DNA from 3 places in the Azospirillum mesophilum genome. Region 1 is predicted to be linked to each of the others. Evidence: riboswitches for the same ligand, from Rfam matches in the RefSeq annotation. Region 1 holds a riboswitch; each other region holds the start of a gene.
The links. Region 1 has a riboswitch for thiamine pyrophosphate ahead of ACSVC7_RS14620 (ABC transporter ATP-binding protein). Riboswitches for the same ligand answer to the same signal wherever they lie in the genome.
Positions count from the first base shown of each region.

Region 2: linked by a shared signal. The riboswitch ahead of ACSVC7_RS26840 (ABC transporter substrate-binding protein) and the one ahead of ACSVC7_RS14620 (ABC transporter ATP-binding protein) in region 1 are both predicted to bind thiamine pyrophosphate.
Region 3: linked by a shared signal. The riboswitch ahead of thiC (phosphomethylpyrimidine synthase ThiC) and the one ahead of ACSVC7_RS14620 (ABC transporter ATP-binding protein) in region 1 are both predicted to bind thiamine pyrophosphate.

Region 1 is NZ_JBPXMQ020000013.1:95,722-103,326, reverse strand. It holds gene ACSVC7_RS14640 (sodium:proton antiporter) at 1-183, shown strand, start outside; gene ACSVC7_RS14635 (universal stress protein) at 312-1,136, opposite strand; gene ACSVC7_RS14630 (ABC transporter substrate-binding protein) at 1,217-2,161, opposite strand; gene ACSVC7_RS14625 (ABC transporter permease) at 2,172-2,927, opposite strand; gene ACSVC7_RS14620 (ABC transporter ATP-binding protein) at 2,924-3,685, opposite strand; TPP riboswitch at 3,679-3,786, opposite strand; gene ACSVC7_RS14615 (DUF1194 domain-containing protein) at 3,824-4,552, opposite strand; gene ACSVC7_RS14610 (acetoin utilization protein AcuC) at 4,765-5,904, shown strand; gene ACSVC7_RS14605 (hypothetical protein) at 6,017-6,586, shown strand; gene ACSVC7_RS14600 (hypothetical protein) at 6,583-7,137, shown strand; gene ACSVC7_RS14595 (DUF192 domain-containing protein) at 7,257-7,605, shown strand, end outside.
Region 2 is NZ_JBPXMQ020000042.1:4,866-12,470, reverse strand. It holds gene ACSVC7_RS26860 (DMT family transporter) at 1-671, shown strand, start outside; gene ACSVC7_RS26855 (DMT family transporter) at 724-1,614, shown strand; gene ACSVC7_RS26850 (coiled-coil domain-containing protein) at 1,623-1,970, opposite strand; gene ACSVC7_RS26845 (methyl-accepting chemotaxis protein) at 2,028-4,205, opposite strand; TPP riboswitch at 4,425-4,522, shown strand; gene ACSVC7_RS26840 (ABC transporter substrate-binding protein) at 4,582-5,703, shown strand; gene ACSVC7_RS26835 (branched-chain amino acid ABC transporter permease) at 5,828-6,700, shown strand; gene ACSVC7_RS26830 (branched-chain amino acid ABC transporter ATP-binding protein/permease) at 6,780-7,605, shown strand, end outside.
Region 3 is NZ_JBPXMQ020000022.1:83,781-91,385, forward strand. It holds gene glxR (2-hydroxy-3-oxopropionate reductase) at 1-675, shown strand, start outside; gene ACSVC7_RS20665 (glycerate kinase type-2 family protein) at 900-2,165, shown strand; gene oxlT (oxalate/formate MFS antiporter) at 2,410-3,705, shown strand; gene thiC (phosphomethylpyrimidine synthase ThiC) at 3,744-5,561, opposite strand; TPP riboswitch at 5,657-5,767, opposite strand; gene ACSVC7_RS20680 (IclR family transcriptional regulator) at 6,105-6,923, opposite strand; gene fdhF (formate dehydrogenase subunit alpha) at 7,104-7,605, opposite strand, start outside.

The sequences.
Region 1 (7,605 bases):
ATCTCGGCGGGGGCGGTGTTCATGGGCGCCAACAGCTACATCGGCAACGCCCCGAACTTCATGGTCAAGGCCATCGCCGAAGAGCGCGGCGTGAAGATGCCAAGCTTCTTCGGCTACATGCTGTGGTCCTGCGGCATCCTGGTGCCGCTGTTCGTCCTGACGACCTGGGTGTTCTTCCTGTAGGCGTCGGATCGGTCGCTTCGTAGGTTGGGTTGAGCGTACGCGAAACCCAACACGTTCGCCGTGACGAGGGCGTTGGGTTTCGCCTTCGGCTCAACCCAACCTACGCTGCTGCCCACTTCCAGTAGGGCTCAATGCGACATCAGCGCCGGCAGGTTCAGCTGGGAGAGCACGGTGCGCGTGGCGCCGCCCAGCACCATTTCCCGCAGGCGTGAATGGCCGTAGGCGCCCATCACCAGCAGGTCGCCGTCGAGGTCGCGGGCGCAGGTCAGGATGATCTCGCCGACGTCGTTGCCCTGGTGAATGTTCGCCTGATGGTGGCTGCGGACGCCGTGGCGTTCCAGCCAGACCATCAGGTCGCGCCCGCTGTCGAGCGTGTGGCCGGGCGGGTCAACGGTCAGCACGGTGACCTTCTCCGCCGTTTGCAGGAAAGGCATGGCGTTGCGCACGGCGCGGATCGACTCGCGCGTGTTCTTCCAGGCGATCACCACATGCCGGCCGATGCTGCTCTCCGGCGCGAAGTCATGGGGGAGGACCAGCGTGGGGCAGGGCGTTTCCAGCGGCAGCCGGTCGGGCACGTGCAGGGCCACCCGGTCGTCCAGGCCGTCCCCCTGGCTTTGGCTCACGACGGCGAGGTCGGCGTAGGCCGCGCGGGCGGCCAGCAACTCCACATGATCGCCCTCTACCACCGACCAGGAATAGGAGCAGTCCTTCAGCGCCTGCCGCACCTCGTGCTCGATCTGCGCGGCCTTTTCGTGGGCGATGGCGGTCGCCTCGGCGATGAAGCCATAGGAGGCGGCGCGCCCGGTCACCGCGGCCGGCATCGACACCGGGGTGGCGACGTACAGAACCTCGACATAGGCTGAAAAGCGCTCGGCAAGCGCGACGGCGACCTGAAGGCGCTCCGCGTGCCGGTCGTCGTTGGCCATGTGCAGAAGAATGGTCTTGATCGGCATGGTCTCGCTCGCTGTTTCCGGCCCCGATGGATTTTTCCATTAGGTAACGCCCGGCGGGGCCGGATGGCAACGGGGACCCGTTACTTCACGACCACCGCGTAGCGCTCGACCGGCTCGACCGTCTTGATCAGGCCGCGCGCCTTCAGGAACTCGGCGAAGCGCGTATACCGCGCGGAATCCAGCGCCGCCGGGCTGTGGGAGAAGCGCGGCAGCGTGTCGGCCCAGGCGCGGCGGTTCAGCTCATCGTTCAGTTCCGGCCGGTCCTTGATGAAGGCGGCGTGGGCCTCCTCCGGGTGGTTCAGGATGTAGAGGGTGGCGCGCTCGACCGCCGCCAGGAAGCGCGCGATGCGGGCGTCACCGGCGACCTTGTCCTTGTGCGCGACGACGATCAGTTCGTCGTAGGCCGGTACGCCTTCTTCTTCCGGATAGAAGGCTTGGCCGGGGTGCTTCTCGATGGCCATCTGGTTCAGTTCGAAGTTCCGGAAGGCGCCGATCACCGCGTCCACCTGACCGGCCAGCAGCGCCGGCGACAGGGAAAAGTTGACGTTGACCAGCTCCACGTCCTTCAGCGTCAGCCCGTTCTTCTCCAGCATGGCGCCCAGCAGCGCGTCCTCGAACCCGCCGACCGAGAAGCCGACCTTGCGGCCCTTCAGGTCCTTGATCGCCTTCACCGGGCCGTCCTTCAGGACGACGACCGAGTTCAGCGGGGTGGAGACCAGCGTGCCGACGCGCACCAGCGGCAGCCCTTCGCCGACCTGGATCTGCAACTGCGGCTGGTAGGAGATGGCGAGGTCGGCCTGCCCGGCGGCGACCAGCTTCGGCGGGTCGTTGGGGTCGGCGGGGGCGGTCAGCGTGACGTCCAGGCCGGCGTCCTTGAAGAAGCCCTTCTCCTGCGCCACGACCAGCGGCGCGTGGTCAGGGTTCACGAACCAGTCGAGCAGGACGCTCAGCTTGTCCTGCGCCGTGGCCGGAAGGGCTGTCAGAAGGCCGGCGGCGAGCGCCGCCGCCGCGAAAGTCCGTTTCATGGTGTCGGTCCTATTCCTCAGCAGGGTGCGTGTCGGGTTGCCAGGGCAGAGCCCGGCGGATCAGCGCGTCCACGGCGGCGTACAACGCCACGGCGATGACGCCCAGCACCGCCAGCGCCGCGAACAGCAGGTCGATCTGCATGCGGGCGTTGGCGTGCAGCATCAGGTATCCAAGGCCGGAGGAGGAGCCGACCCACTCCCCGATCACCGCGCCGATCGGCGCCACGGCCGCCGCGACCCGCAGGCCGGATCCGAAGGCGGGCAGGGCCGCCGGCAACCGGACGTGCCACAGCACCGACCAGCGCGAGGCGCCCATGGTCTGGGCCAAGTCCAGCCAGCCCGGCTCCGTCCGGCGCAGACCGTCGAACAGGGTCGTGGTGACGGGAAAGAAGATGACCAGCACCGCCATGGCGACCTTCGACGCCATGCCGTAGCCGAGCCACAGCACGAGCAGCGGCGCCAGCGCGAAGACCGGGATCGCCTGGCTGACGACCAGCAGCGGCATCAGCCAGCGCCGCGCGGTCTGGACGCTCGCCAGGATGAAGGCGCTGACGGCGCCGAGCAGCACGCCGAGCACGAGCCCCAGCAGGATCTCGGCCAGCGTCGTCGCGCCATGCTGGACCAGCAGGGGAGCCTGCCGTTGCAGCGCGTCCGCCACGGCGAGCGGTCCGGGGAGGATGTAGCGGGGCACGCCGGTGGTGATGACAAGGGCTTGCCAAAGGCCGAGCAGCACCGCGACGGTAACGAGGGCGCGCAGGAGCCTCATCCCGCCAGCCTCCGCAGCAGTTCCGCCTGCATCGCCAGCAAGGCCGGGTCATCGACGGGGCGGGGCGGCAGGCCGGGAGGCTCCAGCGCCGGGCCGATGGTCGCCGGCCGGCCGGTCATGACGTGGATGCGGTGGCCGAGGCGGAGCGCTTCCAGCGGATCGTGCGTCACCATCAGCACCGTTCGCCCGGCCAGGGCCTTCGCTGCCAGGTCCTGCAAGCGCAGGCGTGTCAGGGCGTCGAGCGCGGAGAAGGGCTCGTCCATCACGACCAGCGGGCGGTCTTCCATCAGGGTGCGGGCGATGGCGACGCGCTGCCGTTGCCCGCCGGACAGCGTGGCGGGCCGGTCCTGTTCCCGCCCGCCGAGCCCCACCTGATCGAGCAGCGCGCGGGCGCGCTCGACCACCCCCGGCGCGCGGCGCTCGTGCCGCAGGCGGGCACCCAGCAGAACGTTGTCGAGCACCGGCAGCCAGGGAAGGAGCAGGTCCTGCTGCGCCATGTAGGCGATGCGGCCGCGCAGGGGCTGCCCGTCGCCGGCGGTGATCGCAGTCGGCGGCTCCGGGTCGGCGAGGCCGGCGACCATGCGCAGCAGCGTGGTCTTGCCGACGCCGCTCGGCCCCAGCAGGCATGTGGTGACGCCGGCCTCGACGGTGAGGGCGAGGTCCGAGAACAGCGCCGTCCCGCCATAGGTCAGCCGCGCGCCGGTGACGGTCACGGACAGGGGCGGGTGCAGCGTTTCGGGACGGACGGGTGCGTTCATGGGCTCACTGATCCCTTCGCCGGCATGATCCGGATCAGGTTCCAGGGGTCGTCCCCGTTTCGGGACCTCTCAGCCGACGATCGGCTCCCCCCAGTGATGTTTGGCGACTATGACAAGTCGGTGAGATGCGAGCAAGCGTCAGCGCCCCGCCACGTCAACATCCGGCGTTCTCCCGGATATCTCCAGAAGCAGCTTGCTGAGGATGGCGTCGGCGAAGGATTCGAAGTTGATCGCGGGCACCAGGAAGGCGCCGGGGCCGCCGATCACATGGTCGCGGTAATAACCGTCAAGGTCGATGGGCGCCGCCCCACCCCAGGGGTTCGGCCGGTCGTTCAGGATCGGCAACCCGTTGATGGTGATCCCGGCGGACACCGCCTGGTCCCGCGCCCATTCCACCGGGCGTCCCCGGTTGTTCACCCCGTCGCCGGACACGTCGATGACCCGCCGGGCGCCCTCGAATCCGTTGTCGTCGAAGAGGCGGGCGCAATAGTCGATGGCCCCGCTGATCGAGGTCCACTGCGCCGACGCGATGGGCGATTCGGCGACGGAGGACGCGAGGGCATCGACGCTCGCCGGATCGCCAACAAGGGTCCAAGGCACGACGATCCTTTGGAACGTGTCGCCGGCCCACTCCACATAGATCACCGCGATCCGGCCGAGCGGCCCGCCGTGGATCGCCGCCTGGACCTTGGGGTTGGTCAGGGCCTGGACATAGCCGTCCCGTTGCAGCCGCGCTTCTTCCGGATCGACGCTGCCGGAGACGTCCACCGCCAGCACCAGTTCCAGATCGACCGGCACCTCGGCGCGGGCCGCGGTCGCCGCCAGAATCAGCACGATCATGCCCGCCCAACGCCGGTACCCGAACATGCCGCCCCCTCCGCGCGTTTCCAAAACAAGAGAGTTCGGATCGGGACCGCGGCAAGGGGGCGTTGACGGAATGGCCTAAGCAGGATTTCCGAACTCCGCCCACATGGGCGGGCTCGGAAATCCTGCAAAACCATAGAGTCCGCAGATTTGTCCAGGCCGGGCCTGTGGCCCGATCTGGACAAATCTGCTTAGCCGCGCCACCTCTCCTGCGCATGTCCAACAACTCTTCACCACGTCCCCTGTTCATCGGCAGCGAGATCTACCGGGGCTCCAGCTACGGCCCGAAGCATCCGCTCGCCATCCCGCGCGTCTCCACCGCCATGGACCTCAGCCGCGCCATGGGCTGGCTGCCGGACGACGTCTATCTCGACAGTCCGCAGGCCACGCCGGACGAGCTGGCGCGCTTCCACACGCCCGACTACATCTCGGCCCTGCAACGGGCCGAGCAGGCGCAGCGCGTCGATGCGGAGACGGGGGAGCGCTACAACCTCGGCAAGCTGGAAAATCCGGTGTTCCCGGAGATGTATCGGCGCCCGGCGATCAGCGCGGGGGCGGCGATCCTCGGCGCACAGCTGCTGGCCGGGCGGGAATCGGGAATCGTCTACAGCCCGGCCAGCGGCACGCACCACGCCCGTCCGGGCCGGGCCAGCGGCTTCTGCTACATCAACGCGCCGGTGCTGGGCATCCTGGCTCTGCTCGACGCCGGGTTCGAGCGTGTCTACTACGTGGACCTGGACGCCCATCACGGTGACGGGGTGGAGGAGGCCTTCGCCCACGACGACCGCGTACTGACCCTGTCGGTTCACGAAGACGGGCGCTGGCCCTTCACCGGCAAGGCGGAGGACCGGGCGGGCGGCATGGCGCGCAACCTGCCGATGCCGCAGGGCTTCAACGACACCGAAATGGCCTACCTGATGGCGAACGCCATCCTGCCGCTGGGCCGGGCGTTCCGGCCGCAGGTGGTCGTGGTCCAGACCGGGGCCGACGCCCTGTCCGAGGATCCGCTGAGCCGCCTGGAGCTGTCCAACGGAGCGCTGTGGAGCGCCGTGCGCGCGCTGATGGACTTGGCCCCGCGCATGCTGGTGGTCGGTGGCGGCGGGTACAACCCGTGGTCCGTCGGGCGCTGCTGGGCCGGCGTGTGGGCGACGCTGAACGGAATCGACCCGGCCGTGCCGCCGACGGCCGAGGCGGAGCGGGTGCTGCGCGCGCTCACATGGTCCCGCGCGGCCGGGCGCAACCCGCCGGAACACTGGTTCACCACCCTGGCCGATGCGCCGAGGCCAGGACCGGTGCGTGACGCCGTGCGACGCGTTGTCGCCCTTGCCATGGAAAAAGCGCTGTTCCCGCGTTGATTCCCGGAATGTCCGGCGACATCGCGTTGACCTCCCAGCGCGAATAAGCGACCTTGAAACACTGATTTTTGTTCCGAACGTTGCGCATACGGGGGGAGGGAGCGGGCGATCCATGTCGAACACGACCTTGCTCCTGATCACCATCGCCGTGCTGATGCTGGTGGCCGTTCCCGTGGTGTTCGTGATGAAGGACTTTCTGCCGGGATACATCCTGCGGTCGTCCGGTCTCGAACAGCTCGAAAACCGCATCTATGTGTTGCATTCGGAAGCGCATGACCTGCAGGGACGTGTGGAAGCGCTGGTCCAGCGCCGCAATCAGGTCTCGGCGGACAAGCAGCGGGTCGAGAGCGACAACCGGAAGATGGAACGGGCCATCACCGAGCTTGCCCACCAGCCTCCGCTGTTCGTGCACGAGGTCGGCGACCCCCAGGCGGGTCTGACCAAGTTCCTGGTCGACGTATCGCAGGAGAAGGCGTCCGCCAGCGCCAAGGCGGGCGGGGAGCGGTCGCAGGTTAACCCGATCTGGCGCTGCGCCAACGTGGCGGAGGTCTGGGCCTCCAACATGGAAGAGGCCAAGCAGCTCGTCGAGGTGTCCTTCCCCTTCAAAATGGGCTTCACGAAGAGCTTCCAGCGGACGGCTCCCAACCGGGTGCCGCCCAAGGCAAAGGCCGCTGCGTCATGATGATCAATTTCCTGATCATCCTGGGAATCATCGCCATCGGCGCGTGGCTCGGCAACGTGCTGATGGTGGCGGAGAATCAGGTGGCGCAGTCGCGCGCCCGCGTGCGCGCAACGCGTGACACCATCGGCAAGCTGGAATCGACCATGCACCGGCTCAAGCGCGAAGAGGATGCGCTCAACAAGGAAATCGAGGAGATCCTGGCCGACACGGTCGCGGCCCGGAAGAAGCAGTCGGAAATTCAGCATCGGCTGGCCGAGGCGCAGTCCCAGCGCCGCCCGACGCTGCTGATCCTGACGGACCGCCGCAATCCCAACGACAAGGAATGGATCGTCACGGTCGTGAACAGCCAGATCGGGGAGATCGACGCCATGCACCCGCTGGCCAAGGAATGGGCGCGCGGGCGCCAGTATCTCGTCTGGGCCGAATCCGATCGCGAGGCGTCGGAACGCGCCGCCCGCCGGTTCGGCGCCCGTCCAGGCTACCAGATCCGCTCGGTCGCGGCGGTGAAGGAAGACCTCTACGCGTCGGCCTCGGCCCGCTCCGCCGCATAACGCCTCTGGACAGGTGGGCGCGTCGGCGGCATCGTCCGGCGGCGAACAACCACTTCAGGTCGGGTGAGATGATCGGACGGACTCTGCGGGGTCTCCTTGTGCGGGGCTTCCTTTTCGGTGTGGCGATTCTTCTGACGGCCCTTCCCGCGGCGGCTTTGGAGACCTTTGCACGGTCGTCCCTGACGGTCGAAACGGCGGCGGGCGGGCATTACCGCTTCGACGTGGAGATGGCCGAGACGCCCATGCAGCAGATGCAGGGGCTGATGTTCCGGGAAACGATGGCGCCGGATGCCGGGATGCTGTTCGTCTACGACCACCCGCAGCCGGCCAGCTTCTGGATGAAGAACACGCTGATCCCGCTCGACATGATCTTCATCGGCGCGGACGGGAAGATCGTCAACATCCACCCGAACGCGGTGCCGCAGTCGCTCGACGCCATCAATTCCGCGGCTCCGGTCAAGGGCATCC
Region 2 (7,605 bases), on a different contig from region 1:
TCGCCACGCGGCGGCCCTGGGCGCATGCGGTGCGGTCGGGGGTGGGGGCGCTGTCGGTGGCCTGCTTCATCGCGTCCTTCTCCGGAGTGCCGCTGGCCGACATCTACGCGATCAGCTTCGCCGGCCCGCTGTTCGTCACCGCCCTGTCCGCCCCCTTGCTGGGGGAAGGGGTGTGCGCCCGGCAATGGGGAGCGGTCGGCGTCGGTTTCCTCGGCGTGCTGGTGATGGTGAATCCGGGGGCGGGCATGCTGTCGGGCATGGCGGTGCTGTGCCTCGCGGGGACGCTGGGTGGGGCGCTCGCCACCATTTGCGTGCGCCGGCTGGCGCGGACGGAGACCAACATCGCCATCGTCGCCTACTTCACGCTCGCCTGCGGGGTCCTGGGGGGTGTCGCCATGCTGCCGGACTTCGTCTGGCCGGACGCCCCGGCCCTCGCCGCGATGGCCGGGGCGGGGCTGCTCAGCGCCCTGGCGCAACTCGCCATGACGCAGGCCTACCGGCTGGCCCCGGCGGCGCTGCTGGCGCCCTTGTCCTACAGCTCGATCCTGTGGGCGGTCCTGTTCGGTGCGCTGCTGTTCGGGGAGCCGCCGGGGCTCGCCACCCTTCTGGGCACCCTGATCGTGATGGGAAGCGGTCTCGCCCTGCGGCCGGGAAGCGGCGCGCGGGCCTGACCTGCGGTTGCGGCATTGGGCCGCGCCGGGGGTGGTGAATTATTGTGCAACGATGACCCGAGCCGACGCCCTACCCATCGCCGACGACGACACCCGCACCGCCATCGGCTGTTTCCTGCTGGCCATCCTGCTGTTCGCGGGGATGGACACGCTGATCAAGTATCTGAGCGCGGTTTATCCCGTGGCGCAGCTGATGTTCGTGCGCTCGGCGGTGGCGCTGCTGCTGGTCGGCGGCGTGTCGGTCGCGCGCGGAGGCTGGGCCAGCCTGCGGACCCGGCGCCCGCTGGCCCATGTGGGGCGGGCCTTCGCCGGGCTGCTGTCCATGGGCTGCTTCTTCTTCGCCTTCAAGCATTTGCCATTGGCCGAGGTGTATGTCCTGAGCTTCGCCGGCCCGTTGTTCATCACCGCCCTGTCGATGCCCCTGCTGGGGGAGCCGGTGGGCTGGCGCCGCTGGGCCGCGGTGCTGGTCGGGTTCGGCGGCGTGGTCGTGATGGCGCGGCCGGAGGCGGACGCACCGCTGTTGCCGATCCTGGTCGGCGTGGCGGCGGCCTTCTTCTACGCCCTTGCCATGATCGCGGTGCGCGGCCTGTCGCGGACGGAGACCAACACCTCCATCGTCGTCTACCTGCTGATGACCACGACGGTGGTGAGCGGCGTCGCGGCCGTGCCGGTGTGGGTGGGACCCGGCCTGTTCGACGTATGGTTGATGCTGCTGGTCGGCGTGCTGGGCGGGGCCGCGCAGGTGCTGATCACACAGGCCTTCCGCCTCGGCCGCGCGGCCGTGGTGGCACCCTTCGAATACACGGGGATGATCTGGGCGACGCTGTTCGGCTTCCTGGTGTTCGGGGACGTGCCGACGCCGACCGTGCTGACCGGGGCCTCCGTCATCGTCGCCAGCGGCCTCTACATCCTCCACCGCGAGACGATGCGCCGCCGGGGCTGAGCGGCCGGTCAGGCCGGCCGGGTATTCAACAGGACGAAGAGCTGCCGGAAGTTCTCGTTCATCACGTCGCCGAGCTGCTTCTGGCCCTCACGGATCTCGTTCACGTCCTTGCGGAGGTCGGTTACGTCGGTCCGGAGTTCGGTCACTTCCCGGCGCAACTGGGCTTGACCTTCCTCCAGCCGGTCCATCCGGACTTCCATCCGGTCCATTCGGATGTCAAGCCGATCCATCCGCCCATCGAGCTGCTCCTGGCCTTGGCGGAGCGCACGCAGTTCCGTGTTGGTCACATGCGCATAGCGCTCGACCTGGATGGCGAGGTCCGTGATGCGGTCGTGTTCGGTGCGTCCGTCCGGCATGGGAAAGTTCCGATGATGACGCTGCATACTATAGGGTGAATTCAACGGGGAGTCGAATCATCCCTCGCGCCGGTCCTCGCTGCCGATGCGGAAGGCGCCCCAATGCTTGCCCTTGACGTAGATCGGGGCGGCGACGTCCTTCATGGAGACGATCACCCCGCCGCCCATCTCGCGGCGGTAGGTCTGGATCAGCACCGGCTGGCGGTTGCGGGCGGCGGCGAGGCCGGTCGCGTCGTCGAACATGCGGCGGTTGCGGCAATGCGCGTTGTTCCAGTCCGGATCGTCCGGGCGCTGCGGCTCGGAATATTTCTTGTTGTGGGTGGGCAGGTAGCCGTTGCGGTCCACCGCCGCGCAGAAGGCGATGCGCCGGTGCCGCAGCAGCACCTTTTCCTGAAGGTCGGTCAGCAGCCGGTCGCTCAGCTCCGTGAAGGGGGTGGTGAACTGCTGCGGGTCGGTGCCGGGAACCGGCTCGTAGTCGGCGGAGAAAAGGGCATCCACGCTGGTCTGCCCGCGGTCGACCGCCTCGTCGAACAGGGCGCCGATGGCCTTGGCGGTCTGCTGCGCCAGGGTCACCAGCTCCGCGTCGGCGGCGTTCCAGCGGCCCAGCGCCTCCTTGAGCCGTGTCGCGAAGTCCGGGGCCAGAGGGTCGAAGCGCACATGGGCGATGTCGCGTTCGGTCGCCACGATGGTGCCGGTGGTGCGGCCCACGCCTTCGATGTCCAGGCGGATGGCGTAGCCGTCGGCGCTGGCGAGCTGCACCTCGCGCACCTGGCAGCCGCCCATCGAGATGTTGTCGAGCCGGCTCTGGAAGGTCAGCCCGTCCACCTCCACGCGGGCACCGATGTCCACGGCGACGCGGTCCTCGCGGCGGCGGTTGCCGAAGCGGGTGCCGCGCAGCGACGCCGTCACACGCCGCTTGATGCCGAAGATCTGCCGCACCAGTCCGGTGGCGTTCTCCCACAGCTCGCTCGCCTTCTTCGTCGAGCGCTCGGCGGCCTGGGCGACCTTCTCGATGCTCTCGTGGACGTTTTGCATGCTGGTGGCCATCTCGTCGGCGTTGTCCGCGATGTCGCGGGTGACGACGGCCTGTTCGGCGACGGATTCGGTGATGGAGGCGATGTCGTCGGTCACCGCCGTGACGCGGCCCGCGACCGCCTCGATGGCGGTGACGGTCTGGTTGATGGAGGCCTGCATCGCCTCGATCTGGGTGCGGATGTCGCCGGTGGCGTTGCTGGTCTGGTCGGCGAGCGTCTTCACCTCGTTCGCGACGACCGCGAAACCCTTTCCGGCGTCGCCGGCCCGCGCCGCCTCGATGGAGGCGTTCAGCGCCAGAAGGCGGGTTTCCTTGGAGATGCGTTCGATCAGCGTGACGACGCTGCCGATACGCTCCGACGCGGCGGCCAGGGTGTGGGCGTAGGCTTGCGCCTCCTGCGAGCGGTCGGAGGCCCCGCGGGAGCTTTCGGTCGCGTGCTCCACCTTGGCGGTGATGTCCGCGAAGGATTCCGACAGTCCGCGCGCGGCCAGGGCGATCAGGCGGGCGTTCATGTTGGTCTGTTCGGACGCCTCGGTGACGTGCTCGCCCTCCGTCGCCACCTTGTTGGCCGCACCCAGCACCTCGTCGGCGGCGCCCTCCATGCTGGCGGCGTTGTGACGGACGAGATCCACGGCCTCGCTCAGCTCGCGCTCGAAGCCCTCCGCGAACTCCTCCATTTCCGCCGTCATGTCGGAGCTGGTGGCGGCGTGGTGGTAGACGGACAGCGCCAGCTCCGCCTCCATCAGCACGCCGCGGATCAGCACGCCGACCTCCGCCGCCGCGCGGTTGCGGTCGAAACGGTGCGCGCGGATCACATGGGCGGCCATGCGCTCCAGCAGCATGGAGTAGCCGGCCATGTAGAATTTCGGATCCAGCCCGACCTTCTGGTGCGTGCGGCCCAGCCTGCGGACGCGCTCCAGATAGGCGGAATCGAAGTTGGCGGCGAAGAAGGCGTCCCACTGCGCGCGGTGAAGGCGCTGGATGGCGGCAATGCGCTCGGGATCGGACAGCAGGGCCGCGGTGCCCGGCTGGCCGGCCATGAATTGGTAAAAGGAGGTAATCGACGCGTCGAGGACGGGGCCGAGCGCCGGTCCCAGGCTACGCAGCATCTCTTCCGTGCGCGCGTCGATCCGCCAAAGTTCGCGGTCCAGCTCCGTCGCCTCGGACTGCGGAGTTGGCGCAGCGGCTGCGGTGGGATGCATCAGGCGTCCTCTTTGGCGACGAAGCGGTTGTTCTGTCTCGTCCAATTGGTAAACCAAAGTTCAGCGATTTGCATCCCGGACGTTGGTGAAAACTTTCACGACCTATGCGGGCGACCAATTGCCGCAGGATGGATTGTTGCCTTTCCGCGCCTGGGCCGCGCGTTGCGGTTTCTTGAGTTGGCGTTTCTTGACAGGGGCAGGGCGGGGCGACACTGTGCGGGCCTACGGCTGGGGTGCCCGCTGCGACGCGGGCTGAGACAACACCCATCGAACCTGATCTGGGTCATGCCAGCGAAGGGAGCCGACCGTTCGAGGCACCGCCCCCAAAGGCTCCCGCCCTCGCACGGCTCCCCGCCGGCCAGGAGGAGACACATCCATGCGGCGGCTGCTTCCAATCATTCTGGGTCTGGCGATCACGGCGACGGGAACCGTTCGGGCGGAGACCGCGTCGGTGCCGGTTCTGGTGCCGCTGACCGGGTTCCTGTCGCTGGAAGGGACCAGCCAGCGCAACGGGGCGGTGCTGGCGCTGAAGCAGGCGCCGGCCGGTGTGACCGTCCAGTCGGAGGTGATCGACACCGGAACCTCGCCGGAGGCCGCCGTCACGGCGCTGGAGCGGGCGGCCGGCGGCCCGGTCACGGCGGTGGTGGCGAGCATGCTCGGCACGCAGATGCTGGCGATGCTGCCGCTGGCCGCCGACTACAAGCTGCCGCTGATCACCGTCTCCGGCACGGCCAGCATCACCGAGCAGGGCAACCCCTGGGTCTTCCGATTCTTCCCCGGCGACGCCGTGACCAAGGCGGCGCACGCCCGCTATGTGGTGGAGGAACTGGGCCGCAAGCGCCCGGCGCTGATCTACCAGACCACCGCCTACGGGCAGAGCGGCAAGGCGCACCTGATCGAGGCGTTCAAGGCCCTCGGCGTCGCGCCGGTGTTCGAGGAGGGGGTGGACCCTGCCGCCAAGGATCTGCTGCCGGTGCTGACCAAGGCGCTGGCCGCCAAGCCGGACGTGCTGGTCCTGCACCTGCATTCCGGCCCGACCGCGCTGTTCATCCGTCAGGCCGCCGCGAACGGCGTGGACATTCCCATCGTCGCCGGCTCCGCCATGCACCAGCCGAGCACCGCGGCCCTGCTGGAGCCCGCCGAACTGAAGGGCGTGTGCGCGGAGACCGCCGCCTCGCCCATCTCCGGCGGGAGCCCGGAGGTGGAGACCTTCACCGCCGCCTACCGCAGCGCCTTCAACGCGGAGCCCGACGCCTTCGCGCTCGGCCAGTATGACGGCACCCGCATGGTGCTGGAGGCCGTCAAGGCCGGCGCCCGGACGACGGAGGAGGTGCGCAAGGCGCTGTCGGAGGGGACTTACCGGGGGCTGGCGATGACCTACCGGTCGGACGGCAAGGGCAACATGGCCCATTCGGCGGTGATCGTCTGCTACGACGGCGCCTCGCGCGTGCCGGCGATCGTCAAGCGGTACGACAACGTGACGGGTGTGGTGAAGTGAGGCCGAGGGGAGGCTTTTGCCCCCTCCCTAACCCTCCCCCGCGTCGCGGTGGAGGGAATTTGAGCGCGTGCCCAGGCTCCTTCTCCCGCGTGAGCGGGGGAGGGTCGGGGAGGGGGCAAAGGCCTTGATCACCCTGCAACTCCTCGTCAACGGGATTGCCCTCGGCGCCGCCTACGCGCTGGTCGCGTTGGGCTTCGTGCTGGTGCTGAACGCCACGTCGGCGGTGAACTTCGCGCAGGGGGACCTTGTGATGGCAGGTGGGATGCTGGCGGTCGCGCTGGCGCCTTACCTGCCCGTGCCGGGGATCGCGCTTCTGCCGGTGGTGCTCCTTCTTATGGCGGCGCTGGGGCTTGTGCTGGCGTTCGCGGCCTATCTGCCCTTGCGGGGGCGGCCGCCGGTGACGGTCTTCATCAGCACCATCGCCGCCGGGATTATTTTGCAGAACGGGGCGTCGGTGCTGTTCGGACCGGAGCCGCGCGCGGCGGCGCCGCTGTTCTCCGGTGGGACGGTCCAAATCGGCGGGCTGGTGGTGGCGGAGCAGTCGCTGGCCATTATCGCCGTGGCGGCGCTGCTGATCGGGGCGCAGCAGTGGGTGTTCGGGCGGACTCAACTCGGCCGCCGGCTGCGCGCCACGGCGCAGGACCCGGAGATGGCGCGCGCTTGCGGCGTCCCGGTGACCGCGATGGTCCTGGTGACCTTCGCGCTGGGCACGGCCTACGCCGGGGCGGCGGGGCTGCTGCTCGCCAACCGCTATTTCGTCACGCCGACGGCGGGCGGCGACCTGATCCTGAAGGCCTACATCGCCGTGACCATCGGCGGCTGGGGATCGGTGCCGGGCGCCGTGGTCGGCGCGCTGCTGATCGCGCTGTTCGAGGTGGGGGTGTCGTCGGTGCTGTCCTACCCGGTGGCGCTGGGGATGCTCTACGCGACGCTGCTGGTGATCCTGGTCGCCCGCCCGCAGGGGCTGTTCGGGGAGGCGGCGCGACGTCGTGCGTGAGGTGCGGAAACTGTCGGCGCTTGCCCCCTCCCTAACCCTCCCCCGCTTCGCAGGGGAAGGGATTTTGGTGCTGGGGGTGGTGGCTTACGCGGTCCTGTACGCCTCGCCCTATGGGCTGCGGGTGCTGACGGTGGCGGGGGTCTATGCGCTGGCGGCCATCGGGTTCCAGCTGGTGTTCGGGCTGGGGGGAGCGCTGTCGCTGGCTCATGGGGCGTTCTTCGGGCTGGGGGCTTACGCCACGGGCATCCTGGGCAGCCAGTGGGGGTGGGGCTTCGCGGCGACGTTTCCGGTGTCGCTGCTGGTGCCGCTGCTGCTGGCGCTGCTGGTCGGGCTGCCTGTGCTGCGGCTGGAGTCCCATTACTTCGCGCTGGCGACGCTGGGTGTCGGGCAGGTCGTGCATCTGCTGGCGGTCAACAGCCCCGGCCTGACGGGCGGTGCCAACGGGCTGCCGGGCGTGCCGGGCATTGTGCTGTTCGGCTGGGCGGTGCCGCGCGGGCTTCCGCTGGCGGCGGTGGTCTGGGGCTGTGTGACGCTGGGCGGCTGGCTGGCCTGGAGTCTGGCGCGCGGGCGCTGGGGGCGGGCACTGACGCTGGTGCGCGACGACCCGCTGGCGGCGGGAACGCTGGGGCTCGACGTCGGGCGGCTGCGGCTGGGGGCCTTCGCGCTCAGCGCGGTCTATGCCGGGGCGGCCGGGGCACTGGCGGTGCACACGCAGCGGGTGGTCTCGCCGGAGGTGCTGGAGTTCCCCGTCATGGTGTCCATCCTGACCATCGCCGTGGTCGGCGGGCGGGGGCGGGTGGCCGGGGCGATCCTCGGCGCGGTGCTGCTGATCCATCTGCCGGAGTGGTTCCGCTTCCTGGAGCGCAGCTACCTGATCGTCTACGGCGTGGCGCTGCTGACAACCG
Region 3 (7,605 bases), on a different contig from region 1:
GTGGCCGAGGGGCTGAAGCCCGGCAAGATCGTGGTGGACATGAGCACCATCTCCCCCATCGAGACCAAGGCCTTCGCCAAGCGCATCAACGAGCGCGGCTGCGACTATCTCGACGCCCCGGTGTCGGGCGGCGAGGTCGGCGCCAAGGCGGCGTCGCTGACCATCATGGTCGGCGGTCCGGACAAGGCTTTCGAAACCGTGCGCCCACTGTTCGAGAAGATGGGCAAGAACATCACGCTCGTCGGCGGCAACGGCGACGGCCAGACCACCAAGGTCGCCAACCAGATCATCGTCGCCCTCACCATCGAGGCGGTGGGCGAGGCGCTCCTCTTCGCCTCCAAGGCCGGGGCCGATCCGGCCAAGGTGCGTCAGGCGCTGATGGGCGGCTTCGCGTCGTCCCGCATCCTGGAGGTGCATGGCGAGCGCATGGTCAAGCGCACCTTCGATCCGGGCTTCCGCATCGAACTGCACCAAAAGGACCTGAACCTCGCCTTGGCCGGCGCCCGCGCGCTCGGTCTGTCCCTGCCCAACACGGCGACCTGCCAGGAGCTGTTCAACGCCTGCGCCGCCCACGGCGGCAAGGCCTGGGACCACTCCGCCATGGTCCGCGCGCTGGAAATCCTGGGCGCCCACGAAATCGGTCAGAACCACCGCGTGAGTGAGCCGGCGGAGTGAGACATCCTACCCCCTCTCCCGGCCCCGCTGGGAGAGGGAGGGACCCGCGCCAACGGCGCGGGAGGGTGAGGGCAAGGTCGGCCCGAGAATCCAGGCTGTGCTTACCTGGGCTTCTCGGCGAAACCTAGCCCTCACCCTCCCACCGCTCCGCGGTGGGTCCCTCCCTCTCCCGCCGGGGGCGGGGGAGGGGCTTATTGCCCGAAGCCTTCAGGCGGGAGAGGATTGTGCCGACCATCGATCCACGCGCGTTGCTGACCGAGATGTTCCGCGCCGCCGTCGCGTCGGCGCAGCCGGCCCTGTGCGTGCCGACGCACCTGCCGCCTCCGCCGAAGGGCCGCACGGTCGTGGTGGGGGCCGGGAAGGCCGCCGCAGCGATGGCGAAGGCGGTCGAGGATCATTGGAGCGGGCCGCTTTCCGGCCTCGTCGTCACGCGCTACGGCCACAACGTCCCGTGCGAGCGGATCGAGGTGGTCGAGGCCTCGCACCCCGTCCCGGATGCTGCGGGCGAGGAGGCGGCGCGGCGCATCCTGGAGATTGCCGGCAGCCTCGATCCCGACGACCTGATGCTCTGCCTGATCTCGGGCGGCGGATCGGCTCTGCTGGCCCTGCCCGCCCCCGGCATCGGCATGGCGGACAAGCAGGCCGTGTCGAAGGCGCTGCTGCGCTCCGGCGCCAACATCGCCGAGATGAACTGCGTGCGCAAACACCTCTCCGCCATCAAGGGCGGGCGGCTGGCTGCGGCGACGACGGCGCGGGTGGTGTCGCTGGTCATCTCCGACGTGCCGGGCGACGATCTGTCGGTCATCGCCTCCGGCCCCACCGTGCCGGACCCGACCAGCTACGCCGACGCGCTGGGCGTGCTGGAGAAATACCGGATCGACCCGCCGCAGTCCGTCATGGACCATCTGCTCGCCAGCCGCGACGAGAGCCCGAAGCCGGGCGATCCTCGCCTTGACCGGACAAGCACGCTGCTGGTCGCCACCCCTCAGATGGCGCTGGAGCGCGCCGCCGAGGTCGCCCGCCGGGCCGGCGTCACGCCGGTGGTCCTGGGCAACGCGCTGGAGGGCGAGTCCCGCGAGGTCGCGCTGGTCCACGCCGGCATCGCCCGGCAGGTCGTCGGCCATGACCAGCCCGCGCCCAAGCCCTGCGTTCTGCTGTCCGGCGGCGAGACCACCGTGACCGTGCGCGGGCACGGGCGCGGCGGGCGAAACGCGGAGTTCCTGCTGGCGCTGGCCGTCGCGCTCGACGGGCTTCCGGGCGTCCACGCGCTGGCCGCCGACACCGACGGCATCGACGGGACGGAGGACAACGCGGGTGCCCTGCTCTCCCCCGACACGCTGGCGCGCGCGGCGGCGCTCGGCGTCAGCGCCAAGGAGCGGCTGGCCGACAACGACGGCTACGGCTTCTTCAGTGCGCTCGGTGACCTTCTTGTGACCGGGCCGACCCTGACCAACGTGAACGACTTCCGCGCCGTGCTGGTCCTGCAATAGCGGCTGGGCGGCTACGTCTTTGGTAGGATACCGAAGGCCAGTTGATGCTGGCCGGCAGGACAGGTTGCTATCGAAACCATTTGTCCGCCAAACTCACCCCAAGGCATCAGGAATACGGCGTCTGGCATGCCAGACGCCGCCTTCCAAAGAAGGCGGAGCGGCCAAAGACCGAACGAAATCCGGCACCTCCCGCGCCAAGCCAAACAATCGAAGCAAGAAAAAAGACCCGTTCGGGAGGATCCAAATGCGCCAGGCTGGTGCGCGGGCCGCGTCGCCCTTTGGCGGCCGGTGGATGCAGTTGCTTGTCGGCGTCATCTGCATGTCGATGATCGCCAATCTCCAATATGGCTGGACACTGTTCGTCGAGCCGCTCGACGCCAAGCACGGCTGGGGCCGTGCGGCCATCCAAATTGCCTTCACCATCTTCGTTGTGACCGAAACCTGGCTGGTGCCGGTGGAAGGCTGGTTCGTGGACCGCTTCGGGCCGCGGGTCGTCGTCCTGGCCGGTTCGCTGCTGTGCGCGGCCAGTTGGGCGCTGAACGCGGTCGCGGACTCGCTGGGGTTGCTCTACCTCGCGGCGATCATCGGCGGCATCGGCGCCGGGGCGGTCTACGGCACCTGTGTGGGCAATGCGCTGAAGTGGTTCCCGGACCGGCGCGGTCTCGCCGCCGGCATCACGGCTGCGGGCTTCGGTGCGGGTTCCGCCCTGACCGTCGTGCCGATCGCAACGATGATTGCGGAGTCCGGCTATGAGGCGACCTTCCTCGCCTTCGGGCTCGGCCAGGGGCTGGTGGTGTTCGCGCTGGCGTGGCTGCTGGCCGAACCGCCCGCGGCCCCGGTCTTCAGCCGCGGCGTCCCGGCGGCCCCGGCGCAACGCCAGTACCGCCCGGAGGAGATGCTGAAGACGCCGGTCTTCTGGATCATGTACCTGATGTTCGTGATGGTGGCCGGCGGCGGCCTGATGGCGACGGCGCAGCTCGGCCCCATCGCGGAGGACTTCGGCCTGTCGCACACGCCGGTCAGCCTGATGGGCCTGACCCTGCCGGCGCTGACCTTCGCCCTGTCCATCGACCGCGTTCTGAACGGCCTGACCCGCCCCTTTTTCGGCTGGGTGTCCGACCGCATCGGGCGCGAGAACACCATGTTCGTCGCTTTCGCCCTGGAAGCGGCGGGCATCATCGCGCTCAGCCAGTACGGCCGCGATCCGGTGGCCTTCGTGATCCTGACGGGGCTGGTCTTCTTCGCCTGGGGCGAGATCTACAGCCTGTTCCCGGCCTGCTGCGCCGACACCTTCGGCTCGAAACACGCCGCCACGAACGCCGGTCTTCTCTACACGGCCAAAGGCACGGCGGCGCTGCTGGTCCCCGTCGCCAACGTCATCGTCCACGCGACGGGAAGCTGGCAGGCGGTGTTCTTCCTGGCGGCGGTGGTCAACGCGCTCGCCGCCTTCCTGGCGCTGTTCGTGCTGCGGCCCATGCGGGCGCGCTATGCGGAGAAAGCCCGAAGGGCGGAGCCCGTGGCGGCTCTTTCCGCCGAGTGAGAGAGAGCCCTCTCCCGGTGGGGAGAGGGCTTCCCGTTTCAGTCCGCCGCCTGCCCGTCCGGCAGGTAGATTTCGCTCCCGCCCTTGCGGAAGCTTTCGGACATCTGCGCCATGCCGGAGTTGGCGTAGTCCCGCACCTCCTGCGTGATCTTCATCGAGCAGAATTTCGGCCCGCACATCGAGCAGAAATGGGCGACCTTCGCGCCGTCGGCCGGCAGGGTCTGGTCGTGGAAGCGCTCCGCCGTCTCGGGGTCGAGCGACAGGTGGAACTGGTCGCGCCAGCGGAACTCGAACCGCGCCCGCGACAAGGCGTCGTCGCGTTCCTGGGCTCCCGGATGGCCCTTGGCGAGGTCGGCGGCGTGGGCGGCGATCTTGTAGGTCACCACGCCCACCTTCACGTCGTCGCGGTCCGGCAGGCCCAGATGCTCCTTCGGGGTGACGTAGCAGAGCATCGCCGTGCCGAACCAGCCGATCATCGCGGCACCAATGGCGCTGGTGATGTGGTCGTAGCCCGGCGCGATGTCGGTGGTCAGCGGCCCAAGCGTGTAGAAGGGCGCTTCCGCGCACAGCGCCAGCTGCTTGTCCACGTTGGCCTTGATCTTGTGCATGGGCACATGGCCGGGGCCTTCGATCATCACCTGCACATCGTGCTTCCAGGCGATCTTGGTCAGTTCGCCCAGCGTCTCCAGCTCCGCGAACTGCGCGGCATCGTTGGCATCGGCGATGGAGCCGGGGCGCAGCCCGTCGCCCAGCGAGAAGGCGACGTCGTACGCCTTCATGATCTCGCAGATCTCCTCGAACCGCTCGTAGAGGAAGCTCTCGCGGTGGTGGGCGAGGCACCATTTCGCCATGATGGAGCCGCCGCGCGACACGATGCCTGTGGTGCGCTTCGCGGTCAGCGGGATGTGCGCCAAGCGGATGCCGGCGTGGATCGTGAAGTAGTCGACGCCCTGCTCCGCCTGTTCGATCAGCGTGTCGCGGAAGATCTCCCAGGTCAGGTCCTCGGCCTTGCCGTTGACCTTCTCCAGCGCCTGGTAGATCGGCACGGTCCCGATGGGCACGGGGCTGTTGCGCAGGATCCATTCACGGGTCGTGTGGATGTTGCGGCCGGTGGACAGGTCCATGACGGTGTCCGCACCCCAGCGGATGGACCAGACCATCTTGTCCACCTCCTCCCCCACCGAGGACGCGACGGCGGAGTTGCCGATGTTCGCGTTGATCTTGGTGAGGAAGTTGCGGCCGATGATCATCGGCTCCGCTTCCGGGTGGTTGATGTTGGCCGGGATGATGGCTCGCCCGCGCGCCACCTCGTCGCGCACGAACTCCGGGGTCACATGATCGGGGATGGACGCGCCGAAGCTCTCGCCGTCGCGGGCAGCGGCTTCCGCGAGGCGCTGGCGGCCCAGGTTCTCGCGCACGGCGATGTATTCCATCTCCGGCGTGACGATGCCGGCGCGGGCGTAGGCCATCTGCGTGACCGTTTTGCCCGGCTTGGCGCGCAGCGGCCGGCGGCCGGCGCGGTCGAACACCGGGACGGCGCGCGCCTCGCCCACGCGCAGCCCGTCGTCCTCCGGACGGATCGCGCGGCCGTCATAGGCCTCCACATCGCCGCGCGCCTCAATCCAGGCGCGACGCAGCTCCGGCAGGCCGCGGCGGATGTCGATGGCGACCGCCGGGTCGCTGTAGGGACCGGAGGTGTCGTAGACGCGCACCGGCGCCTCGCCGCCGCCCACGTCGATCTCGCGCATGGCGACGCGCAGGTCGGGCGTCCGCTCGCCGGGGAGATGGACCTTGCGCGACGACGGCAGCGGGCCGGTCGTGACGGTGAAATTGTCGAGGGAAAGAGTGTCGGGCATCTTGGATCTCCATCGCATTCCGATCGTGGAGATCCGGGTGTGACGGAGCGGCAGAACGGACCCGTCCATCCGCCTTTTTCGGGCGTGTGATTCCGACGGTCCGCTTGTTCCTGTCCCTACGCCGGTACGACCCGGATCAGGTTCAAAGGGTTCGCGCTCTACGGCGTCATCTCAGCCCCGTATCGGGGGCTCCCCTTGGAACATCGCCATGCTTACGGTCGGCGCAGGGCGCTGTCAACGACAGTTTGAATGTGGGTATGTTCGGCCCGCAAACCAAAAAAATTGGCCGTGCTGTCGCCAGCACGGCCAGTATCCGAGAGGTTCGCAAAAAATGCGAAGCAACAACCCGCCCGTTACAGAGGGTGAAGCACCCTTTGCATCTCCAATATTGCCCAAACATATCCGGGAACGCAAAGCATCAACGGTGGTTTTCCACGCTGCGGAAAAGCAAACATTGAAGTAAAAAAAGACCGCGCCGTTGCCGACGCGGTCAGTTCATTTTCTGGGAGCACTACGTGAACTGACAATCAAAGCGTTCGCCGCTCAAACCGGCACGCGACCTCCAATCTCCGCGGTGACCGCGGCGGCTGTGCGTTTCACCATTTCGCCGAAGGCCGTCACGCGGGCGTTGTCGATGCGGCGAGACGTGCTCGACAGCGACAGGGCTCCGATGACGTGGGCGTTCTCGTCGTAGATGGGGGCGGCGACACAGTGCATGCCGTTCACCCGCTCCTCCTGATCGACGGCGTAGCCGCGATTGCGCGTCAGCGTCAGTTCACGGTGCAGTTCCGGCAGGGAGGACACGGTGGTGCGGGTGAACTGGCGCATGCCGCGCTGGTTCAGGATCGTCTGGATGCGGGCGTCCGGCATGCCCGCCAGCAGCGCCTTGCCGACGGCGGAGCAGTGCAGCAGCGTGCGTTCCGTGACCGGCAGCGCCGCCTGGGCGACGCGGGCGCCGCCGATGCGGTGCAGGTAGATGGCCTCCCCGTTCTCCTCCACCGCGAGGTTCACGACCTCGCTGGTTTCCTCCATCAGCCGGCGCATGCGCGGCCGGGCGACGTCGAGGAGGCTGCGCGTCTTCAGGAAGCCGGAGCCGGTCATATAGGCCTGCACCCCCACGGCCCAGCCGCGCTTGCCCTGGTCGAAGCGGACGTAGCGCTCCTCCTGCAGGGTGGTCAGCAGCCGGTGCGTGGTGGAGGGCGACAGATCCGCCGCTTCCGCCACGGCGGTGAGGCTCATCGGGCCGTCCGACTGGCCGAGAATGGTCAGGATGTTCAGGGCGCGCGACAGCGATTGGACGAGGTTTCCCTTCGCCGCGCGATCGGCCGTCTCCGGGCCGCTGGCCTGCGCTTGCGTCTTCATGGTCCCATCCCTCTCGATGCTTCGGCACTTTTGGCGTGCCGCATTGTTCTGGGTGGTTTTGCCCCCACCCTTCCCACGGCTTTGCCGTGGGCCCCTTCCCTCCCCCGCTTCGCAGGAGAGGGAGATCTAGTCCCCTCCACCGCGTGAGCGGGGGAGGGTTAGGGAGGGGGCAAACCGCCCTTACGCCGCCGGCTCGATCCTCGCCGCGGAGAACTTGAACTCCGGGATCTTCCCGTAGGGATCGAGCTTCGGGTTGGTCAGCACGTTGGCCGCCGCCTCGGCGTAGCAGAAGGGCACGAACACCAGACCCGACGGGACGCCGTAGTCGGACCGCGCCTTCAGCTCGATGGCGCCGCGCCGGGTGGTGACCTTCACCATGGCGCCCGCCGCGACGCCCAGACGGCGCAGGTCCGCCGGGCTCATGTAGGCGACCGCTTCCGGCTCCAGGTCGTCGAGCACCTGGGCACGCCGGGTCATGGAGCCGGTGTGCCAGTGCTCCAGCTGGCGGCCGGTGGTGACCACCATCGGGAACTCGGCGTCCGGTTCCTCGGCCGGCGGGATCACGTCGGCGGGGACGAGGCGGCCGCGACCGCTCGCGGTCGGGAAGCCATCGCCGAACACGATCTCCTGCCCCGGATCATCCTCCGACAGGCTGGGATAGGTGACGGAGCCTTCGCGCTCC